DNA from 3 places in the Pantoea sp. Z09 genome. Region 2 is predicted to be linked to each of the others. Evidence: predicted binding sites of a transcription regulator. Region 2 holds the regulator's gene; each other region holds the start of a gene.
The links. The regulator LexA, encoded in region 2, represses DNA repair genes until DNA is damaged. The targets are predictions, from matches to a motif close to TNCTGTATGTACATACAGNA.
Positions count from the first base shown of each region.

Region 1: a site for LexA is predicted at 2,177-2,196, ahead of sulA (SOS-induced cell division inhibitor SulA). Genes of this name have one in related genera too.
Region 3: a site for LexA is predicted at 857-876, ahead of umuD (translesion error-prone DNA polymerase V autoproteolytic subunit). Genes of this name have one in related genera too.

Region 1 covers NZ_CP092373.1:2,458,821-2,463,550, reverse strand. Annotated here, with positions in the region: gene matP (macrodomain Ter protein MatP) at 1-172, shown strand, start outside; gene ompA (porin OmpA) at 245-1,312, opposite strand; gene sulA (SOS-induced cell division inhibitor SulA) at 1,665-2,156, opposite strand; gene MC269_RS11850 (TfoX/Sxy family DNA transformation protein) at 2,368-2,979, shown strand; gene yccS (YccS family putative transporter) at 2,976-4,730, opposite strand, start outside.
Region 2 covers NZ_CP092373.1:3,590,981-3,595,710, reverse strand. Annotated here, with positions in the region: gene plsB (glycerol-3-phosphate 1-O-acyltransferase PlsB) at 1-2,039, opposite strand, end outside; gene MC269_RS17215 (diacylglycerol kinase) at 2,169-2,537, shown strand; gene lexA (transcriptional repressor LexA) at 2,644-3,258, shown strand; gene dinF (MATE family efflux transporter DinF) at 3,394-4,716, shown strand.
Region 3 covers NZ_CP092373.1:2,297,702-2,302,431, forward strand. Annotated here, with positions in the region: gene umuC (translesion error-prone DNA polymerase V subunit UmuC) at 1-413, opposite strand, end outside; gene umuD (translesion error-prone DNA polymerase V autoproteolytic subunit) at 415-834, opposite strand; gene MC269_RS11020 (hypothetical protein) at 1,869-2,021, opposite strand; gene MC269_RS11025 (cold-shock protein) at 2,023-2,235, opposite strand; gene MC269_RS11030 (hypothetical protein) at 2,539-2,817, opposite strand; gene MC269_RS11035 (hypothetical protein) at 3,093-3,287, opposite strand; gene MC269_RS11040 (IS5-like element IS903B family transposase) at 3,395-4,363, opposite strand.

The DNA of each region.
Region 1 (4,730 bases), 1.1 Mb from region 2:
GGTCTGGCAACGGCTGGCCGGGCTGGCGCAGCGGCGCGCCTGCACACTGTCAGAAACCATCGTTCAGCTGATCGAAGATGCGGAGCGTAAAGAGAAATATGCCACGCAGATGTCGAGCCTGAAGCAGGATCTGCAGGCAATTCTGGGCAAATCCGACACGAGCGGCGAGTAGCCCGGCTCGGTCACTGGTAAACAGCAGCCATAAAAAAACCCCGCGTTGCGGGGTTTTTTCTTACGTCAGAACTTAAGCCTGCGGCTGAGTTACAACGTCTTTGATACCTTTCACGTCGATTTCTACGCGACGGTCCGGACCCAGGCAGTCGATCAGAGCCTGACGGCCTTTCACGCTGTCACAGGTGTTGCCGGTAACTGGGTTAGATTCGCCCATGCCACGTGCAGAGATCTTGTTAGACGGGATACCTTTAGAAACCAGGTAGTCAACCACGGACTGAGCGCGTTTCTCAGACAGTTTCTGGTTGTACTGGTCAGAACCGATGCGGTCGGTGAAGCCCAGAACCACGACTGAACCGTCTTTCGGATCCATTGAGCTCAGCTGGCTGTACAGCTGATCCAGAGCCTGCTGGCCTTCCGGCTTCAGGGTAGATTTGTTGAAGGTGAACAGCACGTCAGACTTCAGGGTGAAACGCTTGGTTTCAACAACTGGAGCCGGAGCCGGAGCCGGAGCAACTACCGGTGCAACTTCATCCTGACCGAAGCGGTATGAAACGCCTACGCTCAGCATGCCGTTGTCAGGACGAGCGCCAACGGTCTGCGCGTCACCGATGTTGTTAACCCACTGGTAGTCCAGACGGGTAGCCCAGTTCTGAGTCAGAGCGTATTCAACACCCACTGCTGCCAGCGGAGAAACACCGGTGTCGTGGTCGCTGATGCGGCCGTTGACTGCGTTGTTCTGAGTTGCGTCAGCACGCCATACCATACCACCCAGACGAGTGTAGATATCCAGATCGTCAGTGATCGGGTAGCTCAGTTTAGCAGCCAGCTGAACGCCTTGTGCTTTGAATGCGCCGTTGTTTACGGTGCCTTTGTTCGGCATACGGCCAAGCCAGTCGTAGCCCAGCTCGAAGCCCAGGTACGGGTTAGCCTGGTAACCCAGGAATGCACCAGCGCCAAGCTGAGATTCGTGAGTCGGGCCATTGTTGTTGCCATAACCGTTACCGTAGTAACCAGTATCATGGTACTGAGACCAGCCCAGTTTAGCACCGGTGTACCAGGTGTCATCTTTCGGAGCGGCCTGCGCTACGGTAGCGAAGCCAGCCAGTGCCACTGCAATTGCGATAGCTGTCTTTTTCATTTTGCGCCTCGTTATCATCCAAATAGGCAATGAGCAATAAGGGTTGCTCTTGGTTGTAATCCTTCGCCGGGTTAATACGCTCGCTTATGACTCTACCGATAAAAAACGGAGATTATTGAGCACCCTGGCGAGGTAAAGTCTACAACGAGATTGGAAACTTACAAGTATGATGTGAGGGGATGCTGCAAAAAAACAGGGCTTTATACACATATTCTCACATTTGACCCGGCCTTAATGCCGCCGCGTTTTTCAGCAAAACGCAGCTAAGCCATTGTCAAAGCTGGAAGGAAAAGAATCAGTGGTTTAGCCGAAACAAAAAAGGAAAAAGACCGGAGAAAAATCCTAATTTTACTTAATGAAACAAATCGGACTGAATTTTTAGTCCTTTCTCTGGTCCACGCGAAGCCGATGCGTTGCCGTTAGTGCGCATAATCAGTCCCAGCGCCTGTCCTTCTGCCGCCGCCTGCTCTAATTCACGACGCTCTTCTTCGTCCAGGTCATACGGGATCCACGCCAGCACCACGCTGTAATTGCCTGTACGCAAAGCCTTAATCATCGCTTCCACCGAGGTACAACGCTCGGAATCCGCCACGTGCATGCTCTTCTCCAGCGGCAGGCCAGACTGCTGCAGCCAGGCGCGGTTAAGCTTATGCGCCGGCGTCAGCCAGAGCTGCCAGCGTGACTCCTGGCTCAGCTGCTGTAGCAGCGGCAGCAACAACATCTGCATCATGCCCGGTTGTTCGCTGTAGCGCAGTTCTGTGATCCAGCCGCTGTGCTGCGACGGCGTAGAAGAAGAAACGTGACGGTGAGCAAAGCCTGCATTTTTAAAGTGTTGGGTGCGCATAAGGTAACCACTCAGCAATGGACTGTATGGATATACAGTAATGACTTCGTGGATAAAGATCAACCTCAAATTTGGAAAACGCCTCGCAAAAACTGCAGAAGGTCAGGCATCAGGGCAAGAATTAATTGAACCCGTAACCGATTTTTTCTATATCTCTAACGGGCTGATAGCAATGACTTTTTCGGTTAATTTCGCACAAGGAGAGCGTGCCATGAAAAAACAGCACCCTGTTGTAGAACGGTCCCGTCAACGCCTCGCCGCGTTAGGCGATATCGAGTCGCGCACCCAGTTCGGCGGCTATGCGCTGGCGGTCGAGAAGGTGGTATTCGCGCTGGTTAACGAGAATGCCCTCTATTTACGCGCCAGCGAAGCGCTGCAGGCGTATGTCGCGCAGCAACCCCTGCAGCCGCTGGTGTTTCGCAAGCGCGGCAGCGCCGTCAACCTTAACTACTACCGCGTCGACGAGGCGCTGTGGGACGATCCGCGTCAGCTGCTGGCGCTTTCCGCCGCCTCGCTGCACGCCGCGCGGCAGGACGTGCAGGCCAGGCAGGCACCGCGGCGGCTGAAAGATCTGCCCAACCTGAGCCTGCGCATGGAGCTGCTGCTGCACGAAGCGGGGGTGAAAAGCGTCCGGCATCTGGTGGAGCTGGGGGCGAAGCAGTGCTGGCTCAGGCTAAAGGCGATCAACCAGCATATCGGTTTTAAAACCCTGCTGGCGCTGGAAGGCGCCATCGAAGGGCGCCATGAAGCCACTCTGCCGCAGGCGGTCAGGGCGGAACTGAACGCGTGGTATCTTGAGACGCTCAAGCGCGCCGACAGCTAAGATTTCGCCAGCGTACGGCGCAGGCGGGCGATATCCGGCAGCAGCGCTACCAGCAAACCGAGCTGCTGTAGCACCAGCGGCGCGCGCGTCTCCGGGTTCGCAGCCATATCGCTGATGCGCTGCGTCAGGGCGTTCTGCATGGTTTCCGCTTCGCTGTCGCTCACCACGTCGGTTTGCAGCACATCTTCTACATAGCAGACCGTATCATCAAGCAGCGTCAGCAGCGCCGCGTCGCTGAGCCTGTCGCGATGCGCGCCCAGCGCGGAGATGTAGCTCAGGAAGGAGTGGTTCAGGCAGAGCAGCTGGAAAGCGGACTCTTTATGCTTCTGGTGAGTCCGCGACTCGCCGCTCATATTGGAAACCACGGACGCCAGCTCGGCGTCGGCGTTATGGGCGTCGCGACGCGCGATACGATAGGCCAGGCGATTATCTTTGCCCTGGTGATACTGCTCCATGATCGCATCGAGATAGCGGCAGTTGGCGTTCAGCGTGCGCGCGGCCACCGCCGGCAGCTGACGGAAGCGCCAGTCGGGCCAGATAAACGCCACCGCCAGCCAGGCGAGCGCGCACCCCAGCAGCGTGTCGACGATGCGCGGCAGCGCCACCTCAAATCCCTCTCCCAGCAGATTAAAGCAGAGCAGCACCAGCAGGGTAATGAACAGCGTCGCCTGCGCATACTGCACCTGACGAAACGCGAAAAACAGCACGCCGCTCACCACGATCAGCACCAGCTGCCCTTCGGTGGAGGGCACCAGCCAGAGCACCGGCAGTCCGATGGCGATGCCCGCCAGGGTGCCGCCGATACGCAGTGCCAGCCTGCGGCGCGTGGCGTTATAGTTCGGCTGACAAACGAACAGGCTGGTCAGCAGGATCCAGTAGCCGCGATCCAGGCCGGTGATCTGAATAAACCCGTAGCCGATACAGAGCACCACGGTCATGCGCACCGCATGGCGAAACAGCGCGGAGGCGGGCGTCATATGGCGGCTGAAGCGCAGACGGATGTCGCTCCAGCCGCTCAGCCCTTCCCGCGACAACCGGTTGTCGCCCGGCAGATTCTCGCTGGCCAGCGACTGCTCCGACTCAATAGAAGCGAGCTGCGCATCGATGGCGCGCAGGTTGCGCAGCAGCCAGAACAGCGGGCGCAGATGGGGTGCGTCGGGCTCGTTCTGCTGCAGCCGCTCCAGCGCGGTTTGCAGACGATCGAACGCGCGCTCGAAGCGGGCATCGTGCTCCCAGCGCTCACGCAGCAAAATGCACTGCGACAGCTGGCGGCACGCCTGCGCCTGCATATTCAGCAGACGCTGGAAGCGGAACAGGATCTCGTTGTAGCGCCAGTCGTCGCGCAGCAGATGGTATTGCAGATGCGACGAGCTGGCGCGCTCGTGGATATCCTGCGCCACAAAATAGTAGTGCAGGCTGCGGCGGGTGCTGCGCGATCCGCGGTCGCCGCGCAGCCGGCTTTGCAGCGTGGTTTTGGTTAAATTGAGCTGCGCCACCAGCTGGCTGTTGGCCATCGCGGTGCGGATCAGCGTCGCGTCATCCTGCGCGTCGCCGTCGGGATCGAACAGGTTGGCCTTGGCTTCAAGATACTGTGCCAGCTGCGCATAGCTGCCCGCCAGCTGCTCCTGCACCGGCCGTACCGGAAACATCAGATGGCCGAGCAGCGTCAGCAGGTTGTACCAGAGCGCGCCGACCAGCAGCAGGATCGGCTGCATATACCACTGGGAAAAGAGCCCGATGCCCAGCATGGT
Region 2 (4,730 bases):
ATCAGGCCCTGACGCGCCAGCTCCTGACAGAGCGCGCTCAGCAGCGCCGGCAGCGCCTCGATCTCCCAGCGCAGGAAGAGTTCGCTCTTCAGCATCGGGTAAATCAACCGCACCTGGCGCAGCAGCTCGGCTTCGCTCAGGTTCGGATGCTGCTGGATAATGGCGGCGATCAGCGACGGCATCACCAGCATATGGTGAATATTGTTGCGGTAGTAGGTCATCAGCACCGCCTGCTCGCGCGGCAGGATGATGATGTCGCCGATATTGTCCTGCTCGGTCTCGAACTTGTTCATGCTCATGGCATGGTTGAGCAGCGCTTCCGCAGAGAGCGGCGGCACCGTCGATTCCGGCGAGTAGGGCACGTTGCGCAGCAGCTCGGTGTAGCACTCAAGCTGTTCTATCAACTGTTCGCGGGTAAGTGAGCGCTGACGTGAGGCGAGCAGCGCGGTCACACACAGGTTCATGGCGTTGGCGGCGCCCGCTTCGTTGATGCGCACCATCAGGCGCGCCGCGATATCGTTGACCGTCGGCGTCAGCCAGCTGGGACGCTGCGGTTCAATCGGATCGATGGCGTCGCGCCACTCCGGCACCTGCTTATTCAGGTAGTTCACCAGCGGCAGCGGTTCACCAAAGTTAACGTAACCCTGACCCAGATTGCGCAGCTTACGCAGGCCGCGCACCATCTGCATAAAGCCCTCTTTCTCTTTCGCCGCGCCGCGCAGCTCTTTGGCGTAAGTGCCCACTTCCATTACGTGCTCGTAGCCGATGTAGATCGGCACCAGCGTAATCGGACGGTTGCCGCCGCGCAGCATCGCCTGCAGCGTCATCGCCAGCGTGCCGGTTTTAGGGTCGAGCAAACGGCCGGTACGTGAGCGCCCACCCTCAACGAAGTACTCGACGGAGTAGCCGCGGCTAAAGAGTTCGCCGAGATATTCGCGGAACACGGTGGCGTAAAGCTTGTTGCCTTTAAAGGTGCGGCGAATAAAGAAGGCGCCCAGACGGCGGAAAATCGGTCCGGCAGGCCAGAAGTTCAGGTTGATGCCCGCGGCGATATGCGGCGGCACCAGGCCCTGATGATAGAGCACGTAGGAGAGCAGCAGATAATCCATATGGCTGCGATGGCAGGGCACGTAGACGATCTCATGGCCATCTTCCGCCAGCTGGCGCACGCGCTCGCCGCCGTTGACGTTGATGCCCTGATAGAGACGGCTCCATAGCCAGCCCATCACGCGATCGGTCACGCGGATTGCCTCATAGGAGAAGTCGGCGGCGATCTCTTCCATCATCTCGACGGCGTTCTGCTGCGCTTTCTCATGGGAGAGCTTTTTACTGCGCGCTTCCTCTTCCACCGCTTTCTCAATCGCCTTGGACTGCAGCAGCTTGTTAAAGAGATCCTGCCGCGCCGGCAGACGCGGGCCGACCGCGGCTAAACGCTGACGGGCAAAGTGAATGCGCGCCACGCGCGCCAGCTTCTGCGCGATAGATTTATCGGTGCCGTGCTGCGTCGCCATCCAGCGCAGCGAGACGGTAGGGGAAAAGCGCACAAAGCTGTCGCGGCCATGCCAGACGATGGCGAAAAATTTCTCCACGCCGTTCAGCTCGCGCAGGTGCGGCGTGTCGTCGCCCTGAACCTCGCGGCCAGGCGCGCGTCCGAACATCACCGAAACCGGCAGCATCTGAATATCGAGATGCGGGTTATTGCGGTGCAGATCGAGATACTCATGGAAAATCTTCACCGACTCCGTATTAGGTACGAAATAGGGGAAGACGCGCGGACCGTCGTGAATAAAGACGTGGCGCGGCAGCAGCGCGCCGTCAATTTCCAGCGGCGACAGCGGATCGGGCAGATTATGCTTCAGACACTGCTGGCGCAGCGTCAGCAAATCCGCCTTGGAATCGTATGGCAGCACGTACATAATCGGCCGCGTGGGATCGAGCCCATGCTCGGAAACCGGATCGACCGGAATAGCCTTGGTTTTTACCAGAACCGAGAGTGGTAAATTCAACAATTTATAATAGAGTTTACGCCAACCTGACATAGACAAACATGAAGCCTCTTGTTAGCAAAGCGCCGCAAGCATACCAGAAAGTGCTGCGAAGATCTGTGGTGGTGCCAAACGCATCCGGCCCAGACATTGACGTCAAACAACTCAAAGGGTTCCCTCACTATGGCAAGTAATACCACCGGTTTACTGAGAATTGTGAAAGCGGCCGGCTACTCCTGGCAAGGGCTGCGCGCCGCCTGGCAGCATGAAGCCGCGTTTCGCCAGGAGGCGTCCGCCGCCATTATCGCTATCCTTGTCGCCTGCTGGCTGGATGTCGACACCGTCGCGCGCATCCTGATGATCGGCTCCGTGGTGCTGGTGATTATCGTCGAGATCCTCAACAGCGCTATCGAAGCGGTGGTCGACCGCATCGGCCAGGAGCGTCATCCGCTGGCTGGCCGGGCGAAGGATATGGGTTCCGCCGCCGTACTGCTCGCTATCATACTGGCGCTCTTTGTCTGGATCGCGCTGCTTTGGTCGCATTTGCGCTAGGCTTTCCACAATTCCCCAAACGGCTGTTATTTCCCTGGGTTTTGGTTTTCATTTCGCCAATACCTGTATATACTCACAGCGACTGTATAAACAACCAGGGGGCGGGATGAAAGCATTAACCACCAGGCAGCAACAGGTTTATGACCTGATTCGCGACCATATCAACCAGACGGGCATGCCGCCAACGCGTGCGGAAATCGCCTCGCAGCTGGGGTTCCGTTCCCCGAACGCCGCCGAAGAGCATCTGAAGGCGCTGGCGCGTAAAGGCGTCATTGAGATCGTTTCCGGCGCATCACGCGGCATTCGCCTGCTGATGGAAGAGGAAGAGTCAAACGGCCTGCCGCTAATCGGCCGCGTCGCCGCTGGCGAGCCGCTGCTGGCGCAGGAACATATCGAGACGCACTACAAAGTCGATCCCGACCTGTTTAAGCCTTCCGCTGATTTTCTGCTGCGCGTCGCCGGGATGTCGATGAAAGATATCGGCATCATGGATGGCGACCTGCTGGCGGTGCATAAAACGCAGGACGTGCGCAACGGCCAGGTCGTGGTCGCGCGTATCGATGATGAAGTCACCGTGAAACGCTGGAAAAAACAGGGCACCGTGGTGCATCTGCTGCCGGAAAACAACGACTTCGAGCCGATTATCGTCGACACCCGCACGCAGTCGCTGACCGTAGAAGGTCTGGCGGTAGGCGTGGTGCGCAACGGCGAGTGGCTCTGACCGGCTGATTTCAGACGCCTGCAGCGGCTTTTTGTCGGGCGTCTGAACGCTAACGCTTGCTAAAGCGGTCGGGGCTGCACTCTGCGCCCTCACGCCGCGCTTCTCTCTTTTACGTCTTCAGGCATGGACCGGCTGATGCGTCTCTTCACCGCAAACGACCGACAACTCTGGCGGCTGGCGCTGCCGATGATCCTCTCCAATATCACCGTGCCGCTGCTTGGCCTGGTGGACACCGCCGTTATCGGCCATCTCGACAGCCCGGTTTATCTTGGCGGCGTAGCCATTGGCGCAACCATCACCAGCTTCGTTTTTATGCTGCTCCTCTTTCTGCGCATGAGCACCACGGGCATCACCGCTCAGGCGTTCGGCGCGCGCGATCCGCTGGCGCTGGCGCGCGCCCTGACGCAGCCGCTGCTCATTGCGCTGCTGGCCGGCGCGCTGTTTATTCTGCTGCGCGATCCGCTAAGCGCCCTGGCGGGACGGCTGGCGGGCGGCAATCCGGAGGTGCTGGCGCAGGCGGCAATCTTTATTCATATCCGCTGGCTTAGCGCGCCGGCGACGCTGGCGAATATGGTGCTGCTCGGCTGGCTGCTGGGGGTGCAGTATGCCCGCGCGCCGGTGGTGCTGCTGGTGGTCGGCAACGCCGTCAACATCCTGCTCGACCTCTGGCTGGTGCTCGGGCTGAAGTGGGGCGTCGCGGGCGCGGCGACCGCCACGGCGCTGGCGGAATACGTGACGCTGGCGGTGGGGCTGGCGATGGTATGGCGCGTGCTGAAAATGCGCGGCATTTCCCTCGCGATGCTGAAAAAGAGCTGGCGCGGCGATATTCGTCGTCTGCTGCGCCTGAATCGCGACATCATGCTGCGCTCGCTGCTGCTACAGCTCTGCTTTGCCTCGCTGACCCTTATCGGCGCGCGACTGGGGCCGGAGATCGTCGCGGCGAACGCCGTGCTGCTGATGTTCATTACCTTTACTGCCTATGCGCTGGACGGGTTCGCCTATGCGGTGGAAGCCGTTTCCGGCGAAGCCTATGGCGCGCACGACGGCGACCGGCTGCTGGCGGTGTGGCAGGCGGCCTGCCGTCAGGCGGGCATGGTCGCGCTGGCGTTCGCGCTGTTCTACGCGGCAAGCGGCGAGGCTATCGTGGCGATGCTCACCTCGCTGGCGTCGCTGCGGCAGCTGGTGGATCACTATCTTATCTGGCAAATCATTCTGCCGCTGGCGGGCGTATGGTGCTATCTGCTGGATGGTTTGTTCGTCGGCGCGACGCGCGGGCGCGAGATGCGCAACAGCATGGCGATCGCCGCGCTCGGCTACTTCCTGACGCTGCTCACTCTGCCCTGGCTGGGCAACCACGGTTTATGGCTGGCGGTCACGGTGTTTCTCGCGCTGCGCGGTGTGTCGCTCTGGTTAATCTGGCGCCGCGAATGGCGCTTAAGTCGCTGGTTTAAAAGCTAATTTATCCTCAAGGC
Region 3 (4,730 bases), 1.3 Mb from region 2:
CCGACGCCGACCTGCAGATGCGTCTCCTGCGCCACGCGCGCCTGCACCGCGCGACCAAACGTCTCCAGCGGCTGACAGAAGCTGACGCCGCTCAGGTTAAGGAAAGCTTCGTCGATGCTGTAGATTTCGACCGCCGGCGCCATCTCCTCCAGCGTGGTCATGACCCGCAGGCTCATATCGGCATACAGCGCGTAGTTAGAGCTGAACACCTGCACCCTGTGCCTGCGCAGCGCCTCTTTCAGCTTAAAAAAGGGCGCGCCCATAGTGATGCCGAGCGCCTTCGCCTCCGCGCTGCGGGCAATGACGCAGCCGTCGTTGTTGGACAGCACCACCACCGGCACCCCTTTCAGATCGGGACGAAAGACGGTTTCGCAGCTGGCGTAAAAGCTGTTGACGTCCACCAGCGCGAACATATCAGTGCGTCGATTTAATCACGTAGGTCACCACGCCGAACACCTGCAGGCCGTCGGGCGTATTAATCGGGATCGGGCTGTGTTTGCTGTTGGCGGGCATCAGTAAAATAGAGGGATGAATACGCAGCTGCTTAATGGTGAATTCGCCGTCGATGGCGGCGACGATAATATCGCCATGTTTCGCCGTCAGAGAGGAGTCGACGACGATCATATCCCCTTCGCAGATGCCAGCGTCGATCATGGAGTCGCCGCTGACCCGGAGAAAGTAAGTGGCGCTGGGATGCTGCACCATCAGGTCATTAAGGTCGATGCGCTTTTCGATGTAATCCTGCGCAGGCGAGGGAAAACCACAGGGAACGCGTTCAATATAAAGCGGCAGCGGCAGCAGGTCGCGCACCTCTGCAGGGCGATATAACTTCATGAGAAAGACTCCTTTTATCCATTACTGTATATAAATACAGTAATATCAAACTCATGATTTAAGCAAGGCGCAGCGCAGGTAAAAATGTTGAAGCCACTGACGCCGAAGGAATTATTTTTTGTAAGCGTGCGCGGCCTGAGAGCAATTTGCGCAAAATATCGACTTAATTCAAACTGATATGGCGTGAATATCACCAGCGCGCCTGGCAAAACTTACGGCGGGTTCGCCCTCACTTTTTTACGCGCGTTGATGACGTGACAGCCTGTTCCTGCTGCTCTCTGACCGTGACGCTGCGCCGCGGCGTTTCCCTTATTTGCCGCCGCGCTCTCCCTCTCTGACGGCTGACTTTTTGCGCGCCCGAATCTCAGACTTTTTTACTTTTACGCGCTTTTTTAACCACAATATTAACCACTCAAATTATTCAGCGAAATAAACGCGTGGCTTCCAGCGCTTAATTGTTAGATACCTAACAATTAGATGCTAAGGCATTTATTTATTTTAAACCACTGGCGGCCCTTTTTAACTATGTTATGATTAAGCCGAATTCTGAGCCCAAGCCTCCACCAGAGATATTGCTCCACGAGTCCGTTTTATTTCCAGTATGACTCTCCCCTGCTTTGCGGGGGCGTTTTTTTACTGGCACCTCTCTAATTTTTCCTGTTTTTTCGCCCGCCGCATTGGTTAGTCAATAAATCGCGCCATTTTATTTACAGAGCATTCTTAGTAATCGTTTTCAGAAGCGAAAAAAACAATAAAATTCAATCGCTCCCTTTTCTGAGGCTGCGAATAGTTTTCCTGCTGAACGGGATCTGCCCGCCGTCAAACGGGCAGCGACGCGGAGAGTTGGCTATATTTAAGCGGCTCGGTAATGAAATCCACATGACTTACTGAGCGGCTGTTACTCCAACCCCTTGCCCCCGTTTGGGGGCTTTTTTTTGCGGCAACGAAAAAAGGCATCCCGAAGGATGCCTTAATAAAATGCTGCCTGGCTTTACGCCTCTGCCTGCTTATCTGCACGGCAGAGCGCGAGAATATTAGCGCGTCAGCATACCGGCAAACACCATGGCGGATTTGCAAAAAATGCATTTGGCGCCGTGGGGATTACTTTTGCACTGGTCGAACGCAGAAACACGATACTGTGAGCTCTGGCAGGATGGGCAGCGAAAGCGTCTGGCTGAAAGGGTAATATTAAAGCCCTACAACGTTAACGGCTGACGGTCCTTTAGGACCCTGCTCAACAGAAAATTCAACGCGCTGGCCTTCGTCAAGCGAGCGATAATCAGTGCCCTGAATAGCAGAAAAGTGGACAAAAACGTCCTTGCTGCCGTTTTCAGGAGAAATAAAACCAAAACCTTTTTCTGAGTTAAACCACTTAACGGTTCCGAGGATTTTGTTCGACATAATAATTGACCTTTTTAATGCGCCTTACGGCAAAAGAGGCTGAATTGCAGAAACGAATCAGAACGTGAGGAAGACTCAAAAAGAAGGCCATGGAGCGGCACTAACTGAGATGAGAAATACAATATGAACTAACCTTCAAACTGTCTGCTAATCAGACCGACAGGCTATTAACGCACGTCCAGATAACATTAGCAAGCTAAAAATTAGCCAACTCTGCACGCACCGTTGAGCCTTGCCGCACTTGCCTGCGGCAGGCGACTGGACGCTGCTGCAGCGTCCAGTTAACCACCTCTGGCGCAGGCGCTACTCCTGCTGCACTAAGGCTGCCCTCATCGCCTGCTCGCTGCTGAGACGCTTGCGCGTGACGTTATTGAGCTTCGTCAGCCAGATCGAAAACTGATCGACCAGCCTCTGCGCTTCGGCTTCATTTTCGGCGTAGCAGAGAAAAATCCTGCTTTTGGTATTGCTATGCTCGTCTAAGGCATAGATTTCAAAATCCGCACCATACTTGCTGTATATAATGGCGGTAAAAGAGATTTTCTCCCAGGACTCAATTTTGTTTTCAAACTGCTTATAATTCACTTTATTCACCTGATAATAATTAATGCATGCGCCCGACAGCCGTTTGGGCCAGCGGATTATAGTGCAAGTGCGTTAATCATTGGTGTTCAAAAAAGTTATTTCGCGCTTCAGTTTTTATGCAGAGCAGGCAACGTTGTTTTAAATCAAATAAACTCGCTTTTTTCAGGGAAACCGACAATAAGGCAGCGGGTTCTCTTGCGTTAACGCCTTCTGTGGTTTACGCCCTGTCGCCTCGCCAGGCGCCTGCGATGCCGCCGCCTGGCGAGGCTTGCTCATCACAGCGATTCGGCGGCATGAAAACGCGACGGCGGCACTAATCTGTCGCCGATAATTTCAAACGCCATCATTTTAAAATAGGTGGTGGTGACAGGAATGGCGCTTTGCGGGCGATACCAGCCAAACTGCGCTAAATAATACCAGACCTGCAGCGGCTCGCTGCCCGATTTAACCCAGTAGAAACCTTCTTGCATAAGTGACTCAATCAGCGAACGCTGTTTAGAAGACACTCATGCATGTCCAGTGGCTTTGTTGAATAAATCAGATTTCGGGTAAGTCTCCCCCGTAGCGGGTTGTGTTTTCAGGCAATACGCACGCTTTCAGGCATACCTGCTTTCGTCATTTTGTTCAGCGCTCGTACCAGGGCCATAGCCTCTGCAACCTGACCATCGTAGTCACGCAGTGTCAGTGAACCCCCGAACAGCTGTTTTACCCGGTACATCGCCGTTTCCGCTATCGAGCGACGGTTGTAATCTGTTGTCCATTTCCACCGCGCATTACTCCCGGTCATTCGCTGATTAGCCACTGCACGGTTACGGTCTGCATATTCACCGGGCCAGTAACCCGCACCTTTTCGGGGAGGGATAAGCGCGCTGATTTTCTTACGCCGCAGTTCATCGTGACATAGCCGGGTATCGTAAGCGCCATCGGCGGCGGCTGACCTGATTTTCCGGTGGGTTTGCCGGATTAACCCGGGGAAGGCCTCTGAGTCCGTAACGTTGTTCAGCGACAGGTCAGCGCAGATGATTTCATGTGTTTTACTGTCAACGGCGAGATGCAGCTTACGCCAGATACGGCGGCGTTCCTGGCCATGCTTTTTGACTTTCCACTCGCCTTCACCGAAGACCTTCAGCCCGGTGGAATCAATTACCAGGTGTGCGATTTCACCCCGGGTGGGCGTTTTGAAACTGACATTAACCGACTTTGCCCGCCTGCTGACACAGCTGTAATCCGGGCAGCGTAGCGGAACGTTCATCAGAGAAAAAATGGAATCAATAAAGCCCTGCGCAGCGCGCAGGGTCAGCCTGAATACGCGTTTAATGACCAGCACAGTCGTGATGGCAAGGTCAGAATAGCGCTGAGGTCTGCCTCGTGAAGAAGGTGTTGCTGACTCATACCAGGCCTGAATAGCTTCATCATCCAGCCAGAAAGTTATGGAGCCACGGTTGATGAGGGCTTTATTGTAGGTGGGCCAGTTGGTGATTTTGAACTTTTGCTTTGCCACGGAACGGTCTGCGTTGTCGGGAAGATACGTGATCTGATCCTTCAACTCAGCAAAAGTTCGATTTATTCAACAAAGCCTAAAAGAGCAAAAAAAAACCCTGCATCAACAGGGTTAATTTTAAATACCAATAAGATAAAAATTACATTTTGATGAGGTTGCGTGAGCCGGGTCGCCTGACAACACTCAGGCACTATTTTACGGCGTAATAAGGTGAAGTTTATGACTTATATCAATTACCACGAGCGCCCTTCACTATTTTCAACTTCAAACAGGAATGCACGTTGTTTGTATGTTACTTATGATATTGCGCTGTAAAAAATAATAGCGCATGCGCGTCAAAAAATAATAAAAATGCAGGCGGAATAGAAAATATCTTTAGCCGCAAAAGAATTTGCGGCCTGTTTTAACGGGG